2 regions of the Microbacterium sp. LMI1-1-1.1 genome follow, and region 1 is predicted to be linked to the other one. Evidence: predicted binding sites of a transcription regulator. Region 1 holds the regulator's gene; the other holds the start of a gene.

What was found. Region 1 encodes HrcA, which represses chaperone genes, less so after heat shock. Its sites were predicted from a motif close to TTNGCACTCGNNNNNNNCGAGTGCNAA; they were not measured.
Region 2: a site for HrcA is predicted at 6,656-6,682, ahead of groL (chaperonin GroEL). Genes of this name have one in related genera too.

The regions. Positions count from the first base shown of each region.
Region 1 covers NZ_JBFPNN010000001.1:721,330-731,243, reverse strand. Annotated here, with positions in the region: gene MRBLMI1_RS03430 (PhoH family protein) at 1-255, opposite strand, end outside; gene MRBLMI1_RS03425 (HIT domain-containing protein) at 305-652, opposite strand; gene MRBLMI1_RS03420 (16S rRNA (uracil(1498)-N(3))-methyltransferase) at 722-1,456, opposite strand; gene dnaJ (molecular chaperone DnaJ) at 1,459-2,580, opposite strand; gene hrcA (heat-inducible transcriptional repressor HrcA) at 2,632-3,672, opposite strand; gene hemW (radical SAM family heme chaperone HemW) at 3,808-5,025, opposite strand; gene MRBLMI1_RS03400 (DUF1990 family protein) at 5,025-5,669, opposite strand; gene lepA (translation elongation factor 4) at 5,723-7,567, opposite strand; gene MRBLMI1_RS03390 (alpha/beta fold hydrolase) at 7,782-8,510, shown strand; gene rpsT (30S ribosomal protein S20) at 8,626-8,886, shown strand; gene holA (DNA polymerase III subunit delta) at 9,085-9,914, opposite strand, start outside.
Region 2 covers NZ_JBFPNN010000001.1:145,833-155,746, reverse strand. Annotated here, with positions in the region: gene MRBLMI1_RS00735 (helicase-associated domain-containing protein) at 1-483, shown strand, start outside; gene MRBLMI1_RS00730 (DNA repair helicase XPB) at 565-2,214, shown strand; gene MRBLMI1_RS00725 (response regulator transcription factor) at 2,284-2,976, shown strand; gene MRBLMI1_RS00720 (sensor histidine kinase) at 3,111-4,784, shown strand; gene groL (chaperonin GroEL) at 5,000-6,619, opposite strand; gene MRBLMI1_RS00710 (cold-shock protein) at 6,791-6,994, opposite strand; gene MRBLMI1_RS00705 (LytR C-terminal domain-containing protein) at 7,218-7,805, opposite strand; gene MRBLMI1_RS00700 (DUF3263 domain-containing protein) at 7,868-8,122, opposite strand; gene MRBLMI1_RS00695 (DUF2332 family protein) at 8,132-9,124, opposite strand; gene msrB (peptide-methionine (R)-S-oxide reductase MsrB) at 9,199-9,618, shown strand; gene MRBLMI1_RS00685 (nitroreductase family protein) at 9,615-9,914, shown strand, end outside.

The sequences.
Region 1 (9,914 bases):
GCCGAGCACCTCGGAGGGACGCGGTCCGCCGTCGTTGCGCAGGATGCGGCTGGAGCTCGACACGTCGGACGGGTCCAGGCCCTGGCCGTTGCGCGTCATCGTCATCAGCTCGTCGACGAGGGACTTCGCCGCGGCGACCGCGTCCGCCTCTCCGGAGAGCGTGATCTCGTTGCCGCGCACGTGCACGTCGACACCGGGGTGCTCCTTCTCGACGACGCGCAGGAGTCGGTCCTGCGGTCCGAGGAGTTGCACCATCGCGACGCCGTCGGCGTAGATGCGCTCGACGACGGGTCCTTCGGAGGAGTCAGCCACCCAGGCTCTTTTCGTTCAGGCCGCCCGCGAGGACGTGGGCGTGCACGTGGAAGACCGTCTGACCGGCACCGGCGCCGGTGTTGAAGACGAGTCGGAAGTCGCCGTCCGCGTGTTCGGCGGCGACGGAGTTGGCCAGACCGATGATCTCGGTCAGCAGGTCGGGGTCGCCCGCGGCGAGCTCCACGACGTTGCGGTACTGCTCGGTCTTGGGGATGACCAGCAGGTGCACGGGCGCCTGCGGGGCGATGTCACGGATGGCGAAGGCGTTCTCGGTCTCGGCGACGATCTCGGCCGGGATCTCGCCGCGCAGGATTCTCGTGAAGATCGACGGCTCGGTCATGGCATCCAGTCTATCGACGGGGTCCGACGCCCAGGGCGGGACGGGCGCGGGCGCCTCCGAGGGGAACCATCACCACCGGCCGGACGCGGCGGAGAGCACTGAGATCGCCGCCGCTCCCGCGGTGGAGGTCCGCAGCACGGTGTCGCCGAGACGGACGAGACGGGCGCCGGCATCGGCCAGCGCGGCGAGCTCCTCCGGGGCGATCCCGCCCTCGGGGCCGACGACGAGCACGACGTCGCGTCCGTCGGAGGGCTCCGCGGCGACGGCGGACAGGCGATCGGATGCCAACGGCTCGAGCACCAGGACCTGGGACGTGCCCGCCCGCGCGACGAGGTCGGCCGTACGGGCGACGCCCTCAACCGGGGGGATCCAGGCGCGGTGGGCCTGCTTCGCCGCCTCGCGGACGATCGTCCGCCAGCGGGCGAGGCCCTTCTCGGCCTTGGCGTCCCACCGGGACACGCTGCGCGCGGCCTGCCACGGCACGATGGCGTCCACGCCCAGCTCGGTCGCGGCCTGCACGGCGAGCTCGTCGCGGTCGCCCTTGGCCAGCGCCTGCACGAGCACGATGCGCGGCGCTGAGGCCGGCACCTCGGTGCGGCCGGTCACACGCACGTCGACCTGCTTCGGCGTGGCCGCCGTGACGACTCCCTCGAGCCACACGCCGCGGCCGTCGCCGAGGGTCACCGCCTCGTCGACGCGGACGCGCCGGACCGCGGCGGCGTGGTGCGCCTCCGCGCCCGTGAGGGCGATGTCGTCGCCCGGTCGCGCCGCGGCGGCGTCGTCGGTGACGAAGTGCAGCGCCATGCTCAGTGCCGGAAGCGGTCGCGGAACTTCGAGAACATGCCCTGCTGGTGCTCGGCCAGGCGCGGCTTCGGGGCCTTGGTGCGCTTGGCGAACTCCTCGATGAGGGCGCGCTCCTTGTGATCGAGACGCGTGGGCGTCACCACGTGCACGCCGACCTTGAGGTCGCCGCGCTGGGAGCCGCGCAGCGGGGTGATGCCGCGTCCCTTGATGGTCAGGACGTCGCCGGACTGCACGCCGGCGCGCACCTCTAGGTCGACGGAGCCGTCCAGCGACTCGATCGACGTGGTCGTGCCGAGGATCGCGTCGGGCATCGAGACCTCGAGCGTGGCGACGAGGTCGTCGCCCTCGCGGCTGAAGGCGTCGTGGGCGGCCACGGTGATCTCGATGTAGAGGTCGCCGTTCGGGCCGCCGGCGGGGCCGACCTCGCCGGAGCCCGGGAGCTGAAGGCGCAGGCCTGACTCGACACCGGCGGGGATGTCGACCGACACCGTGCGGCGGGCGCGGACCCGGCCCTGCCCCTGGCACGTGCCGCAGGGGTAGGGGATCGTCGTGCCGTGACCGTGGCACACGGTGCAGGGCTGGCTGGTGACGACGTTGCCGAGCAGGCTCCGCACGGTGCGCTGCACGTGGCCGCTGCCATGGCAGATGTCGCAGGTGACCTCGCTGGTGCCGGGCTGGGTGCACGAGCCCTGGCAGGTCTCGCACAGCACGGCCGTGTCGACCTCGAGGTCGCGATGGACGCCGAACACGACGTCGCCGAGGTCGAGGGTGACGCGCACGAGCGCGTCCTGGCCGCGCTCCCGGCGGGACCGGGGACGCGCGCCGCGCCCGCCGCCGCCCTGGGCGCCGCCGAAGAACGTCTCGAAGATGTCGCTGAAGCCGCCGAACCCGGCCGCTCCCCCACCGCCGAACGGGCTTTGATCGCCGCCCATGTCGTAGCGGCGGCGCTGGTCGGGGTCGCTCAGCACGTCGTAGGCATGGGTGACGAGCTTGAAGCGCTCGGACGCGTCCTCGCCGGGGTTCACGTCGGGGTGCAGCTCGCGTGCCAGACGGCGGTACGCGCGCTTGATGTCGTCGGGGCTGGCGTCGCGCGCGACGCCGAGGACCTCGTAATGGTCAGCCACAGTCGCCTTCCTGTCCGCGGGTGCGGGTGTCGTCGTCGGTCGGGATGCTCGTCAGCGCGCGCTGTCGTCGTCTTCGAGCAACCGGGTGAGATAGTGCGCGACGGCGCGGACCGCCGCGAGGTTGGAGGAGTAGTCCATCCGGGTCGGGCCGAGCAGGCCCACCCGGGCGCCGCCCGCGGCGCCGTCGTAGCGGCTCGCGAGGACGGAGGCCTCGACGAGGCCGAAGGGCTCGTTCTCGCGGCCGATGCTGGCCGAGAGGCCCTGGTCGTCCGCGACCATCTCGCTCATGAGGCGCAGCAGCGTCACCTGCTCCTCGATGGCCTCCAGCAGCGGGTAGATGCTGCCGCGGAAGTCCTGCTCGCGCTTGGCGAGGGTGGCCGCACCGGCCATGACGAGCCGGTCCTGTCGGAAGCCCTCGAGCTCCTCGGCGACGACCCGGAGCACGGCGTCGACGATCTGGTCGAGCGGCATGCCCGCCCGGGTCGGCTCGGCGAGGTGTGCGGCGACCCGCTGCACGGCCGTTCCGACACTGTGCCCGACGAGCAGGGCGCCGATGCGGGAGCGCAGCTGGATGACGTCGTTCTCGTCGGGCTCGTGCCCCACGAGCGCGATGCGCTGCGAGACCCGGCCGGTGTCGGTGACGATGATGACGAGCACCCGCGGTCCGCCCAGGGCGACGAGCTCGACGTGGCTGACGTTGGCCCGGGCGAACGACGGGTACTGCACGATCGCGACCTGGCCGGTCAACTGGGTGAGCGCCCGGACCGTGCGCGCGAGCAGGTCGTCGAGGTCGCCGGCGCCGTCGAGGAACGAGGTGATGGCGCTGCGCTGCGCGCCCGAGAGCGGGCGGAGCTCGGCGAGGTGGTCGACGAACACCCGGTAGCCCTTGTCCGTCGGCACGCGTCCCGACGAGGTGTGCGGGGCGGCGATGAGCTCCTCGTCCTCGAGCAGGGCCATGTCGTTGCGGATGGTGGCCGCCGAGACGCCGAACGCGTGCCGTTCGACGATCGCCTTGCTGCCGACCGGCTCGCGCGTGTCGACGTAGTCCTGCACGATCGCACGGAGCACCTGCAGGCCGCGTTCAGATACCACGCTCCGCTCCTTCCTGCTGGCACTCCGCTGACGGGAGTGCCAATTCTAATCGATGCCCCCGCCCCGGCGCCTCGGACGCGCGCAGACGCGGCGACGTGTCCCATTCCGCGCGCCTGGCGTGGGAGCGCGACCGGCTCAGACCGTCAGCGCGCGGACGACGGCATCGGCCAGCAGGCGACCGCGCCGGGTGAGCACGATCCGCCCCCGCACGGCGTCGCCGCCCTCGATGAGCCCGTCCGCGATGAGGGCGGCGACGGCGCGGCGGCCCTCCCCCTGCACCTCCGAGACGGCGAGACCCTCGCGGATGCGGCTGCGCAGCAGCACCGACTCCAGGCGCCGGGCCTCCTCGTCGGGCCGCTCGCGCGCGGCGGCCGGTGACTCCCCCGCCGCGAGCCGCTGGGCGTAGGCGGCGGGGTGCTTGACGTTCCACCAGCGCAGACCGCCGACGTGGCTGTGCGCGCCGGGACCGAAGCCCCACCAGTCCGTCCCGCGCCAGTAGGCGAGGTTGTGGCGTGAGCGGTGATCGACCCCGCGCGACCAGTTCGAGACCTCGTACCAGTCGTATCCGGCCGCGGCGAGGAGGTCGTCGGCCAGCTCGTACATGTCGGCCTGGAGGTCGTCGTCCGGCATCGGCACGAGCCCCGAGCGGATCTGGCGGGCCAGTTTGGTGCCGTCCTCGATGATGAGGGCGTACGCGGAGATGTGGTCGGGCTGCAGCGCCACCGCCGTCTCCAGCGAGGCGCGCCAGTCCTCCAGCGACTCCCCCGGTGCGCCGTAGATGAGGTCGAGCGACACGTCGAGCCCGGCGCCGCGCGCGGCGGCCACCGCGGTCGCGACGTTGGCGGGGTCGTGGGTGCGGTCGAGCACCGCCAGGACGTGCGGACGGGCGGACTGCATCCCGATCGACACGCGCGTCACCCCGGCGGCGGCCAGCGTGGCGGCCACCGCGTCGTCCAGCGTGTCCGGGTTCGCCTCCACGGTGACCTCGGCCCCCTCGACGACCCCGAACTCCGCCCGCACCGCGTCCAGCATGCGCGCGAGGTCGCCCGGGGGCAGGAGCGTGGGCGTGCCGCCCCCGAAGAAGACGGTGGATGCCATGCGTCTCGGGCCCGCGGCATCCATCACCCGTCCCGCGAGGCGAACCTCGTGCGCGAGCGTGTCGGCGAACTCGTTCTGACGGGCGCCGCGGAGCTCTCCGGAGGTGTAGGTGTTGAAGTCGCAGTAGCCGCAGCGGACGCGGCAGAACGGCACGTGCAGGTAGACGCCGAAGTCCGTCGAGGGATCGGCCGTGACGTCGGCCGGCAGCAGGCCGTCGGCCGGGGCCGGGTCGCCGAGCGGGAGGGGTCCGCCCATCAGGACGCGTACAGCGGCGAGATCGCCCGCAGGTAGCGCGTGAACAGCGCGCGGCGGCGTCGGCGTACCCGGCTCTTGAACAGGCGGTAGGTGGGGGCCGTGGGGCGGTCGAACGCGCGGACGATGAACCAGACCTCGTCGTTGTCGCGCCACTCCAGGACGAACAGCTCCTCGCCGCTGACGAGCGAGTGCCCGACCGTGCCGAGGATGTACCCGACGCGGCGGGGCTCCTCGATCACCGAGATGACCCTCAGCTCGGCGTCGGCCCGGTGGCCGTCGACCCGGCCGTGCAGGCGGACGCCCGCGCCGGCGCTCACGAACGGCGTGCCGTCCGCGTCGAAGCGCTGGTCGGCGTCGAGGCGGCTGGGAGCGACGGGTGCGCCCTCGGCGTCGAACGCGACGCCGGTGTAGCCGGGGCCGCCCGCCGGGCGCACGTCGCTGATGCGGAGGTCGCCGCCGCGGAGCGGACCCCAGGCCAGCAGCTGCTCGCTCGCGGCGGTGAAGCGCTCCTCGCCGCTGCCGATCCGCCAGGCGTCCTCGGCGGGGAGGGACTTCTCGGGCGGGTACTGCATGAGGTCGTGCGCCTGAGTGGCGCCGACCGCCGCGTAGTCGACGGTGTCGTCGGTGAAGCTCTGCCGGCGCATGGTTCCAGGGTACGTGTCGGGGCTGGGGGGAGGGTGGAGGGGCGGAGCCGGGGCTACTTCTTGCCGTCGACGTCGCCGGAGAGCGCGGCGATGAACGCCTCCTGGGGCACCTCGACGCGGCCGACCATCTTCATGCGCTTCTTGCCCTCCTTCTGCTTCTCGAGGAGCTTGCGCTTGCGGGTGATGTCACCGCCGTAGCACTTGGCGAGGACGTCCTTGCGGATGGCACGGATGTTCTCGCGCGCGATGATCCGCGCGCCGATGGCGGCCTGGATCGGCACCTCGAACTGCTGGCGCGGGATGAGCTTGCGCAGCCGCTCGGTCATCATCGTGCCGTAGCTGTACGCCTTCTCGCGGTGGACGATGGAGCTGAAGGCATCCACCTTCTCGCCCTGCAGGAGGATGTCGACCTTGACGAGGTCCGCGGTCTGCGAGCCGGCGGGCTCGTAGTCGAGGCTCGCGTAGCCCTGGGTGCGGCTCTTGAGGTGGTCGAAGAAGTCGAACACGATCTCGCCGAGGGGCATGTGATAGCGCAGCTCGACGCGGTCCTCGCTGAGGTACTCCATGCCGAGGAGGGTGCCGCGACGGGTCTGGCAGAGCTCCATCACGGTTCCGACGTAGTCCTTCGGAAGCAGGATGCCGACCTTGACGATCGGCTCCGACACCGAGGCGACGCGCCCGTCGGGGTACTCGCTGGGGTTCGTGACCGACACGGTCTCGCCGGTGTCGGTGGTGACCTCGTACGTCACCGACGGCGCGGTGGTGATGAGGTCGAGGCCGAACTCGCGGGAGAGGCGCTCGGTGATGATCTCGAGGTGGAGGAGGCCCAGGAAGCCGCAGCGGAAGCCGAAGCCGAGGGCGACGGAGGTCTCCGGCTCGTACTGCAGCGACGCGTCCGACAGCTTGAGCTTGTCGAGCGCCTCGCGGAGCTCCGCGTAGTCGCTGCCGTCGATCGGGTAGATACCCGAGAAGACCATGGGCTTCGGGTCCGTGTAGCCGGCCAGGGCCTCGGTGGCGGGCTTGCGGTGCGTCGTGATGGTGTCGCCGACCTTGGACTGGCGGACGTCCTTCACGCCGGTGATGAGGTAGCCGACCTCGCCGACGCCGAGCCCCTTGGTGGGCACCGGCTCGGGGCTGGACACGCCGATCTCGAGGGCCTCGTGCGTCGCGCCGGTCGACATCATCTGAATGCGCTCGCGCGGTTGCAGCGAGCCGTCGATCATGCGGACGTAGGTGACGACACCGCGGTAGGCGTCGTAAACGGAGTCGAAGATCATCGCGCGCGCCGGGGCGTCGGCCTGGCCGACCGGGGCGGGGATCTTCTCGACGATGAGGTCCAGCAGCTCCTCGACGCCCATTCCCGTCTTGCCGCTGACGCGCAGCACGTCCGCGGGGTCGCCGCCGATGAGGCCGGCGAGCTCTGCCGCGTACTTCTCGGGGTCGGCCGCGGGCAGGTCGATCTTGTTGAGGACCGGGATGATCGTCAGATCGTTCTCGAGCGCGAGGTAGAGGTTGGCGAGCGTCTGCGCCTCGATGCCCTGCGCGGCGTCGACGAGGAGGATCGCACCCTCGCACGCGGCGAGCGAGCGGCTGACCTCGTACGTGAAGTCGACGTGCCCGGGGGTGTCGATCATGTTCAGCGCGAAGGTGCCGTCGCTCGTGGCCCACGGCATCCGGACGGCCTGCGACTTGATGGTGATGCCGCGCTCGCGCTCGATGTCCATGCGGTCGAGGTACTGCGCCCGCATGTCGCGGTCGCTGACGACGCCGGTGATCTGCAGCATGCGATCGGCCAGCGTCGACTTGCCGTGGTCGATGTGGGCGATGATGCAGAAGTTGCGGATCTGCTCCGGCGGGGTGGCAGACGGCTCGAGGGGCTTCAGGGCGCGCGGTGACATGTTCCGTCGATTCTACGGTGGCGCGGCGACGTCGCCGTCCGCGGGCGTCGGGGCCGGCGGCATCCCGGCTCCTGTTTCGTCGCGCACGTCCGGCTCCCCGGTCGAGATCGCACGTCCCGCGCGAGCACCCACGGTCCGAGGGCGCACGAGCGTGTGCTCTCGGCCCGATCGTGCAATCTCGGCGTCTGCCGGGCGGGCTCTTACAGTGGATGCCATGGGTGGGGTCCAGGTCGTGTTCGTGCACGGCATCCGGACGTCGGCCACCATGTGGCGCGCGCAGGTCGCGCACCTCGCGCAGCGCGGCACGGCCGCCACGGCGGTCGACCTGCCCGGGCACGGCACGCGACGCGACGAGACCTTCACGCTCGAGGAGGCGTTCGCCACGATCGATCGGGCGGTCCGGGATGCCGCGGCCCGCGGCCCCGTCCTGCTCGTCGGGCACTCGATGGGCGGACTGCTCTGCATCGAGTACCTGGGGCGGGAGGACCGACCGCCGGTGGCCGCCTTCGTCGCCGCCTCGTGCACGTCGATCCCGCGCGGGGTCGGGCTGGCCGCGTACCGCTTCTTCGCGCGGCGGTTCGACAGCCTGCCGGATCGGGGGCTCGCGCTGACCAACCGGGTGCTCGATCGCACGCTGCCGCCCGAGACGCGCGAGGACTTCGGCGCGGGCGGTTACGCGTTCGACGCGCAGGACACGGCGCTGCGGAGCCTGTCCGTGCTGGACCTGCTCGCAGCGCTCGCGCGCATCGACGTGCCGCTGTGGTTCGTCAACGGCCAGTGGGACCAGCTGCGCGTCAACGAGCGCCTGTTCCTCCGTGTGGCCCGCGACGCCGAGCTGATCGTCGTGCCGCGGACGACCCACCTCGTGACCGCCATGCGGCCGCGCGTCTTCAACGCGCTGCTGGACGTGGCGCTCACCACGGTCGAGGCCTCGACCTGTTAGACTCGACTCTTGGCTTGCGTGTGGGGTTTTTCCCGACCTCCACGACCGCCGGTGCGGCGTCCCTCTACCGCTCGCCCGGCACTTCCAACACTCACTCAAACGAAAGACCGTCGACGTGGCGAACATCAAGTCGCAGATCAAGCGCAACAAGACCAACGAGAAGGCGCGCGAGCGCAACAAGGCCGTCAAGAGCGAGCTCAAGACCCACGTGCGCCGCACCCGTGAGGCCGTCCTGGCCGGTGACAAGGAGGCCGCCGAGAAGGCCCTCGCCACCGCGACCAAGAAGCTCGACAAGGCCGTGAGCAAGGGTGTCATCCACACCAACCAGGCCGCGAACCGCAAGTCGGCCATCGCGAAGTCGGTCGCCGCTCTCTGAGCCGCAGATCTCCGGAAGGCCCGTCCCGCATCGCGCGGGGCGGGCCTTCCGCCTTTTGCCGGGCGTTCGCGCGTGCGTGCGGCGGCTGAGCCTCACGCGCCGGGCTTCGGGGCGCCGTTTGTGCAGGGGGGGGTCGAGGATCACCCCGGTGCACTTCATGTGCCCCGGTCGGGAGGGGCGACGATCGGGAGGGTCGGGTCAGCCGGCGAAGGGCGCGCGCGTGGCGATGACCGTGATCATGCGCTCGAGCGCGAACACGGAGTCGCGTGACGCGCCCTTGACCTCGGCGTCGGCGCGCGCGGTGGCGTGGATGGCCATGCCGAGCGTCGCCTGGGTCCAGCCGACGAGGTCGCGGCGGGCGCGGTCCACCTGCCAGTCCTTCATCCCGAGGCGCGCGGCCAGCGCCGAGGACGACTCGCGGGTGCCGGCGACACGGGCCATCGTCCGGAGCTTCATGGCGACGGCGGCGACGAGCGGGACGGGGTCGGCTCCGGATGCCAAGGCGTGACGGAGCGCCAGCAGAGCCTCCCCGTAGCGGCCGGCGATGGCCGTGTCCGCCACCGTGAACGCCGAGATCTCGACGCGGCCGCCGTAGTAGCGCTCGACGACCTGTTCGGTCACGTCGCCGGGGACGTCGTTGATGAGCTGCTGGCACGCGGCCGCGAGCTCGGTGAGGTCGTCTGCGAAGGCGGAGACGAGGGCGCGGAGCGCGACCGGGGCGATGCGCTTCTTGGCGGCCTGGAACTCGCCCGCGGCGAAGTCGAACCGGTCGGAGTCGCGCTTGATCGCGGGGCACGCGATCTCGACGCCGCTGCCCTGGCCGGCGCGGATCGCGTCGAGCAGCTTCTTGCCGCGGACGCTGGCGCCGGTGTGACGGAGGACGACGGTCGCTCCCTCCTGCGGCTGCGACAGGTACGAGACGGCCTCGGCGAGGAACGTGTCGGAGCACTTCTCGACGCCGGCGACCCGCACGAGGCGCGGTTCGCCGAAGAGGGACGGCGACGTGACCGCGAGCAGGGTGCCGGCGG
Region 2 (9,914 bases), 580 kb from region 1:
GCGCGCGCCATGGAGGTGGATCAGTCCCTGCGGTCCATCGCCCTCACCGTCGACGACGACGCCGACGGCCACGACCTCGTCACCCACGTGGACCGCGACGTCGTCTTCTGGGCGCTCAGCGACGCGCACTACCCCGCGGTCGCCGTGGACGCGGACGGCCGCGCCCGGGCGCTGGACCGCGCCCGCCTCGCCCCCGACGAGTCCGCCCCCTCCCCCGCGGACGTGTACGCGCCGCTCGTCGGTCGGCTGCGCGCCGGCGTCGGCGACTCGGACGCCGCCTGGCTCGAACGCGAGCTCGACCAGGCCGTCCGCACGCGGTCGGTCGTCGACGTGACGGTGCGGCTCCCCGACGGATCCGCGCGCGTCTTCCGCCTCGAGGCCACGGGTCTGGGCGGCGGACGGCTGCGCGGGCGGGACAAGGCGGCCGACGTCGAGCGCACCCTGCCGCTGTCGCACATCGACGGGGTCGCGCTGGTCGATTGAGGACCGGGATGCCGCCCCGGTGGCATCCATCCGCCCGCCGACGCGCCGGGGGCACGCGCGACCTCGGTAGAATCGACCGTTATGGCTGACGGTCCCCTCATCGTGCAGAGCGACCGCACCGTGCTGCTCGAGGTCGCACACCCCGACGCGGAGACGGCGCGGCACGAGCTGGCGGTCTTCGCCGAGCTCGAACGCGCGCCCGAGCACATCCACACGTACCGCATCACCCGGTTGGGGCTGTGGAACGCCCGCGCCGCCGGCCACGACGCCGACGGGATGCTGCAGACGCTCGACCGGTGGTCGCGCTTCCCGGTGCCGGCCTCGGTGAGCACCGACATCCGCGAGACCGTCACCCGGTACGGCCGTCTCGTCATCGAGCGCGACGACGAGGGCGCGCTGGTCCTGCGGTCCACGGACGCGGCCGTGCTGAGCGAGGTGTCGCGGAACAAGCGCATCGCACCGCTGCTCATCGGACACCCGTCCCCCGACAGCTACACCGTCGACGCCTGGGCCCGCGGCCACATCAAGCAGGAGCTGCTCAAGATCGGCTGGCCCGCCGAGGACCTCGCCGGTTACACGCCCGGCACGCCGCACCCCATCGACCTCGACGAGGACGGCTGGCACCTGCGGCCGTATCAGCGGCAGGCCGTCGACTCCTTCTCGGAGGGCGGCTCCGGCGTGGTGGTGCTCCCCTGCGGTGCGGGCAAGACGCTCGTCGGCGCCGGCGCGATGGCCGAGACCCGCACGACGACGCTCATCCTCGTCACGAACACCGTGAGCGCGCGCCAGTGGCGGGACGAGCTGCTGCGCCGCACCTCGCTCACGCCCGAGGAGATCGGCGAGTACTCGGGTCAGTCGAAGGAGATCAAGCCGGTCACCATCGCGACCTACCAGATCCTCACGGCCAAGCGCGGGGGCCAGTACGCCCACCTCGCCCTCCTCGATGCGCTCGACTGGGGCCTGGTGCTCTACGACGAGGTGCACCTGCTGCCCGCGCCCGTGTTCAAGCTCACGGCGGACCTGCAGGCGCGGCGCCGTCTCGGCCTGACGGCGACCCTGGTGCGCGAGGACGGACGCGAGGGCGACGTCTTCAGCCTCATCGGCCCCAAGCGCTTCGACGCACCGTGGAAGGAGATCGAGGCCCAGGGCTTCATCTCCCCCGCCGCCTGCTACGAGGTGCGCATCGACCTCCCGGCCGGCGAGCGCCTCGAGTACGCCGCCGCCGCGGATGAGGAGCGGTACCGCCTGGCCGCCACCGCCCCGGCCAAGATCGACGTCGTGCGCCGGCTCGTGGACCGACACCCCGGGGAGCGCGTCCTCGTCATCGGGCAGTACCTCGACCAGATCGACGAGCTGGCCGAGGCGCTGAACGCCCCGAAGATCACCGGCTCGACCCCCGTGTCGGAGCGGGAGGAGCTGTTCCAGGCCTTCCGCGTGGGCGAGATCTCCCTGCTCATCGTGTCGAAGGTCGCGAACTTCTCGGTCGACCTGCCCGAGGCGTCCGTGGCCATCCAGGTCTCCGGCTCGTTCGGCTCGCGCCAGGAGGAGGCCCAGCGTCTCGGGCGCCTGCTGCGCCCCAAGCAGTCGGGGCACACCGCGAGCTTCTACACGCTGATCGCCCGCGACACCGTGGACCAGGACTTCGCGCAGAACCGGCAGCGGTTCCTCGCCGAGCAGGGCTACGCGTACACGATCCTGGATGCCGACGGGATCGAGGCCGTCGCCGCCTGACCCATAGCAGGGCGCGGCGTTTCGTGCGATATCCAGCGGTTCCCTGGGTGCAGTCACGATAATGAGCACATGACTGCACCGCGCATCCTCGTTGTGGACGACGAACCGAACATCCGCGACCTGCTGATCACGAGCCTGCGTTTCGCCGGGTTCCATGTCCGGGCCGTGAGCAACGGCGCGCAGACGATCTCGGCGGTCCTCGAGGAGGAACCGGACCTGATCGTGCTCGACGTGATGCTGCCGGACATGAACGGCTTCAGCGTCACGAAGCGTCTGCGCGGGGCCGGATACACGGCGCCGATCCTCTTCCTCACGGCGAAGGACGAGACGGAGGACAAGATCACGGGCCTGAACGCCGGCGGCGACGACTACGTCACCAAGCCGTTCAGCCTCGACGAGATCGTCGCGCGCATCCAGGCGATCCTCCGCCGCACGATGCAGGCCGACGAGGAGTCGGTCATCCGCACCGGCGAGCTGACGATGGACCAGGACACGCACGACGTGAGCGTCGGCGACGTCTCGATCGACCTCAGCCCGACGGAGTTCAAGCTCCTGCGGTACCTCATGCTGAACCCGAACCGCGTGCTGTCGAAGGCGCAGATCCTCGACCACGTCTGGGAGTACGACTTCAACGGCGACGCCGGCATCGTGGAGAGCTACATCTCCTACCTGCGCCGCAAGATCGACCCGCACTCCTCCGAGCCGCTCATCCAGACCAAGCGCGGCTTCGGCTACATGCTCAAGTCCGGTAAGAGCGCCTGAGCCGGGAGGCTCCCCTGTCGCATTCCGACGACGCCCTGACACGCTGGTGGCGTGCGCTGAGCCTCCGGGCCAAGGTCACCGGCGTCACCGTCACGCTCCTGGCGGTCGGGCTGTTCGCGGCGGGGATCGGCACGATGGTGTTCCTGCGCACGACGCTCGTGAACAGCCTGGACGAGCAGCTCGGCCAGCAGGCGGCCAGCAGCGTCGCGAGCAGCGTCTTCACCTGGTCGGAGGTGGACGGCGAGGTCGCCTTCACGCAGGTCGACAACGTCGCGCAGATCGGCTCGATGGTCGCGGTCTACGGGCCGCCGGACGGGGAGCGCAAGGCGTTCTACAACGGCACCAACGCCAAGGGTCTGCCGCAGCTGCCCGAGACGTACCCGCTCGAGCAGATGTACCTCGACCTCGGCAAGCGGATCGATCTGGAGAACCCGGACACGGGTGAGCACTTCCTCGCCCGCGTCGACCTGCTGACGATCAACGGGACCGTCTACACGCAGATGGTGATCCAGCCGCTGGCCCCCACCGATCGCATCGTCGCGGCGTACGTCGGCATCTACGGCTTCGTCGCGCTGCTGATCCTCATCGCCAGTGCCCTCCTGACGCGCTGGCTGGTGACGTTGACATTCCGCAGCCTGGGCCAGGTGGAGACGACGGCCATGGACATCGCCGCGGGCGACTTCAGCCAGCGCCTCACCGACATCGTGCCCGGCACCGAGGTGGGACGCCTCAAGACCGCCATCAACGCCATGCTCACGCGCATCGACGGCGCCCTCGGGCAGCGCGACGCGACCGTCCGGCAGATGCGGCGCTTCATCGGCGACGCCAGCCACGAGCTGCGGACGCCGCTCGTGACGATGCGCGGGTACGCGGAGCTGTACCGCATGGGCGCGATCCGCTCCGAGCAGGACGTGTCGCAGTCGATGGAGCGCATCGAGAAGGAGGCGATCCGGATGGGCGCGCTCGTCGAGGACCTCCTCGCGCTCGCGCGCCTGGACGAGCGCCGCGACGTCACGATCATCCCATTGGACCTGCGACCGATCGCGCGCGACGCCGCGCTCGACGTCCGCGCCGCCGCCCCGCAGCGCGAGGTGACGGTGGACGACACGACGACGCGCGACGCCGTCGTGCTGCCGGTCATGTCGCTCGACGGCTCGGCGCTCCCGGCATCCGATTCCCGCGACACCCCGGCGGAGGAGGGTCCCGCGCCCCGCCGGCGGCCCGCGCCGGCGACCTCGGCGATGGCGATCGCCCGGCTGTCCCGGTTCCGCCGTCGCCCCAAGGAGAACGGCGAGACCGGCCCGGTCGACGCGCCCGCGTCGGGGAGCGGGACCTCTCCGGGGATCCTGGGCGCGCCCCGCCCGGCCCCCATCGTCCTCGGCGACGAGAACCGCGTGCGACAGGTCGTCACGAACCTCCTCGGCAACGCGCGGCGCTTCACGCCCGACGACTCCCCCATCGGCCTGAGGGTGGGAGTGGATGCCGCCGCCGACATGGGATGGATCGAGATCATCGACCACGGCGAGGGCGTGCCGGAGCAGATCCGCGAGCAGATCTTCCAGCGGTTCTGGCGGGCGGACACGTCCCGCACCCGCGAGACCGGCGGGTCCGGGCTGGGCCTGTCGATCGTGGCATCCATCGTCGACCTGCTGCACGGCACGGTCGAGGTCGTCGACACCCCGGGCGGAGGGGCGACGTTCCGCGTCTCGCTGCCGCTCGCGCACCGCCGCGAGGCCGCCGAGCACGCGTCGATCGAGACGCAGCCGCTGGAGCGCCTGCCCGAGGACGCCCCGCCCCCGCAGGCCTGACCCCGCGCTCTCCCCCGCCGCGTCGCTCCCGCCGTGTCGCGCTGCCCGCACGGGCGCTGACATGGCGCAGATGCACGCGGAACGCCCCGCGGGGCGTACATCTGCGACACCTCACGGCCCTGCGGCGGGCGCGCTGACCCGGCCCGGCGACACCGTCCCGAAACGGCAGAACGCCCCCTCCCGGAGGAGGGGGCGTTCAGAACCTCAGGCGTGGATCAGAAGTCCATGCCACCCGTCGGGTCACCGGCGGGGGCGGGGTTCTTCTCCGGCTTGTCGGCGACGACGGCCTCGGTCGTGAGGAACAGACCGGCGATCGACGCGGCGTTCTGCAGAGCCGAGCGGGTCACCTTGGCGGGGTCGATGATGCCCTGTGCGAACAGGTCACCGTACTCGCCGGTCGCGGCGTTGAGGCCGTGGCCCACGGGCAGCTCCGAGACCTTGTTCGCGACGACACCGGGCTCGAGACCGGCGTTGAGCGCGATCTGCTTGAGCGGGGCCTCGATGGCGACCTTGACGATGTTCGCGCCGGTGGCCTCGTCACCCGAGAGCTCGAGGTTGGCGAGAGCGGTCTTGCCGGCCTGGATGAGCGCGACGCCACCACCGGCGACGACACCCTCTTCCACAGCAGCCTTGGCGTTGCGCACGGCGTCCTCGATGCGGTGCTTGCGCTCCTTGAGCTCGACCTCGGTCGCGGCTCCGGCCTTGATGACGGCGACGCCACCGGCGAGCTTGGCGAGGCGCTCCTGGAGCTTCTCGCGGTCGTAGTCGCTGTCGGTGTTCTCGATCTCGCGACGGATCTGGGTCACGCGACCCTCGATCAGCTCCGACTCACCGGCACCCTCGACGATCGTGGTCTCGTCCTTGGTGATGATGACCTTGCGCGCACGGCCGAGCAGGTCGACGGTCGCGTTCTCGAGCTTGAGGCCCACCTCTTCGGTGATGACCTGGCCGCCGGTGAGGATCGCGATGTCCTGCAGCTGCGCCTTGCGACGGTCGCCGAAGCCGGGAGCCTTGACGGCGACCGACTTGAAGATGCCGCGGATCTTGTTCAGCACCAGGGTCGCGAGCGCCTCGCCCTCGACGTCCTCGGCGATGATGAGGAGCTCCTTGCCCTCCTGGATCACCTTGTCGACGATCGGCAGAAGGTCCTTGATGTTCGAGATCTTCTGGTTGGCGATCAGGATGTAGGGGTCCTCGAAGACCGCCTCCTGACGCTCGGGGTCGGTGACGAAGTAGGGGTTGATGTACCCCTTGTCGAAGCGCATGCCCTCGGTGAGCTCGAGCTCGGTGCCGAAGGTGTTCGACTCCTCGACGGTGACGACGCCTTCCTTGCCCACCTTGTCGATGGCCTCGGCGATGAGCTCGCCGATCGCGGGGTCGGCGGCGGAGATCGACGCGGTCGCGGCGATCTGCTCCTTGGACTCGACCTCCTTGGCGGAGGCGAGGAGCTCGTCGGTGACGGCCTTGACGGCCTTCTCGATGCCCTTCTTGAGCGAGATGGGGTCGGCGCCGGCCGCGACGTTGCGCAGGCCCTCGCGCACGAGCGCCTGAGCGAGGACGGTCGCGGTGGTGGTTCCGTCACCGGCGACGTCGTCGGTCTTCTTGGCGACCTCCTTGACCAGCTCGGCGCCGATCTTCTCGTACGGGTCGTCGAGCTCGATCTCCTTGGCGATCGAGACACCGTCGTTCGTGATCGTGGGGGCGCCCCACTTCTTCTCGAGCACGACGTTGCGACCGCGGGGGCCCAGGGTCACCTTGACGGCGTCGGCCAGCGTGTTGAGGCCGCGCTCGAGACCGCGACGGGCCTCTTCGTCGAAAGCGATGATCTTTGCCATAAGTGTGTCGTCCCTCCCGGACGGATGAACCAGATTTTGGCACTCGACGAAAGCGAGTGCTAACTCATTCTGGCACTCGCCCCTAGGGAGTGCAAGCCGCGCCACGCGGGCGGACGACGACGCCGCGGCATCCTGTTCCGGATGCCGCGGCGTCGAGGTGAGGGTCGGGAGTCAGGCGGTCAGGCGCACCGACTCGGCCTGCGGGCCCTTCTGCCCGGTGCCGATGGTGAACTCCACCGACTGGCCCTCCTCGAGGACACGGAACCCCGACATCTCGATGTTCGAGTAGTGCACGAAGACATCCTGACCGTCTGCGACGGTGATGAATCCGAAACCCTTCTCGGCGTTGAACCATTTGACGGTGCCCTGCGTCATGCGAATCTCCTGTTGCTGAACGACGAGGTCATCGTATGCACGCACAGGCGCCCCGAACCGGGCCGGAAGGCCATTGTTGACGCGGGTGCCGCGAGAGATTTACCGCCCCGAAACACGGGGCCTCGCCCGAGGGGGTGAGAGGGATGCCAGGGCCCTTCCGGCCGCTGGAGGTCGACGGTCGACGCCCCTCTCCCCGGTCGCGACGGACGTGCGGGGCTCCCGCTCAGGCGGCCGGCGCCGCGGGGACGCGATCGAGCCCGATGACGACGACGAGCTGTCTCGTCTGCGCCTCGTCGTCGGGGGTGTTGGGGTCGTCCGCGGGCTGCAGGAAGTCGTTCTGCGCGATCTCCGCACCGCCGATGGCCTGCGCCAGGCCGAGCGCCGCCGCCTCGTCCTCCGGACGGACGTAGTAGACGGTCGTCGTCGCGAAGTCCGTGCTGTCGGAGTCGCCCGTCACCACGGTGTCGCCCGACCACCCGGCGGCGACGATCTGGTCGCGCAGCTGGGTGGCGAGCCCGTCCTGGCCGGTGCCGTTGAGCACGACGACCGAGAACGACGTGTCGACCACCCCCGCCACGGTGGGGGTCGGCGCGGGCTGCGCGATGCTGTCGTCCCCGCCCAGCGAGATGCGGCCGGAGGCGACGAGCGTGCCGAAGATCCCCACGGCGATGAGCACGACGGTCAGGACCGCCGCCCAGAGGAAGACCATCCAGCCGCGGAGCCCCGGGTTCTCGGCGCGGTGGGCGCCGACGCGTCCGGAGTCCGTCGACAGGTCGTCGAACCGATCCCGAGGGAAAGTCGATCTGGCCATTGGACGATGCTATCGGTCGTGCCTACGGGCGCCCGTCGCGCCCCGATCCGCGCGTGCGGTCGTCATCGCGCCGCGGTTCGACCGAGACGGGCCTCGCGCGACGCGGCCGCACCGTCGCGGGCGCGCCGGAGCCGGCGGACGAGCATGGGATCGGCCGCGAGGGCGTCGGCCGTGTCGATCAGCCGACCGAGCAGCTGGTAGTAGCGCGCCGGGGCGAGGCCGAACTCCGCGCGGATCGCCTCCTCCTTGGCACCGCCGTGCCGACGCCACTCCGCCTCGAAGGCGAGGAAGGCGCGGTCGCGGTCTGTCAGAGGCACGCTCCGACGCTACTGCGGCGAGGGAGAGGATCCCGGATGCCACGCCACCGACGCCCCAAGCGGGTCGACGGCCGCGAGCACCTGCCCGTCGAGGGCGAGAGCGAACCCGCCCGGCCACGTGTCGGCGACGGGGGCGAGCCCGTCGTGCAGGCCGACGGGGTCGATCGTGATCCACCGGCCCGCCGCCCGCGCCGCTGCGACGACGTCCGCCCGGTGCGGAGCGGGGACGTGCGGGAGGACCCCTGGCGTCGTCACGACGAGAGTGGCACCGGCCGGTGCGAGCGCGGCCAGCTCCGGCAGAGCCGCCGCGCCGTCGCCGCGGACGAGGAGCGGCGGGTCCGCCGCGGCGATGTCCAGAGCCGCCTCGACGCGTTCGCGTCGCCCCGTCTCCCCCGGCCACACCAGACCCGTGAGCCAGGCCCGCGTGTCCGCCACCCGCGGGTCGAGCGGGTTCAGGTCGATGCCGGCCCGCCAGACGACCTCCGGCAGCCGCAGCGCCGGCTCGCCGGAGAGGACGGCCTCCAGCACGACGGGGCTCTCCCCGCCGGGCGGGTCGAGTCGGCGCACCCGCCCGTCGGCGGCCGTGTAGCGGTACGAGTAGCGGTCGGGATACAGGCACAGGCCCGCGCTCGCCCCGACCTCCAGCAGGGCGATCGGCCCGGGGATGAGCGCGAGGGCGGGCAGCAGCGCCGCGCAGCGCAGCGGCTCGTTCGTCTGCACGCTGCGCCCCGCGCACTCCGCCCCGACCTCGTCCGCGTGACGGCGCACCCACTCCGCCCAGGCGCCGAGGTCGTCCTCCGGAGCCCCGAGCAGCCGCATGACCGCGAAGACCAGCGGGGGTTGACGACGGTTCGCCGGCACGGCGGTCAGCGCCTCGGCGAGCCCGCGGTCGTCGGCGATCGCCTGCGCCCACGCGCCGTACAGCACCGACCGGCCGGGGGCCTCGTCGCGCGCGAAGCGCGCGAACCGCGCGGCGACCGCGGTCGCGGCATCCATGTCCATCCGGCGATTATGCCGTCGGTGCGCCTCCGCCCGACGCGAGACGAGAGAATGGTCGTCGGAGAAAGGAAGTCCCCATGTCTTACGCCGTCGAGAAGTCCGACGACCAGTGGCGTGCCGAGCTCACGCCCGAGCAGTACGCGGTGCTCCGCCAGGCCGGAACCGAGCGCGCGTGGACCGGTGAGCTGCTCGACGAGAGCCGCGCCGGCCTGTACACCTGCGCCGCCTGCGGCGCGGAGCTGTTCCAGAGCGGGACGAAGTTCGACTCGCACTGCGGGTGGCCGAGCTTCTACGAGTCGGTCCGCCCCGAGGCGGTCGAGCTCATCGAGGACAACAGCCACGGCATGCAGCGCACCGAGGTCCGCTGCGCCAACTGCGGCTCGCACCTGGGGCACGTCTTCCCCGACGGCTTCGGCACCCCGACCGGTGACCGGTACTGCATGAACTCGCTGTCGCTGAACTTCGCCCCCGCCGACGCCCCCGCGAACGAGGCATGAGCGCCCTCGAGGCGATGCGCGACCGGCGCTCCTGGTCGAAGGTCACCGACGAGGCGCCCACCGGACCGGAGCTCGAGGCGTTCGTCGCCGCGGCCGGTCGCGTCGCCGACCACAAGTCGCTCCGTCCCTGGCGTCTCATCGAGATCCGCGGCGCCGACCGCGATGTCCTGGCCCGCGCGCTGAACAAGGCCGACGGCAAGAAGGGCTACTCCTCCAAGCCCCGTCGCGCGCCGCTCATCATCGCGGTCGTGGCCGACCTCGGCTCGAAGAAGATCCCCGCCTGGGAGCAGGAGGCC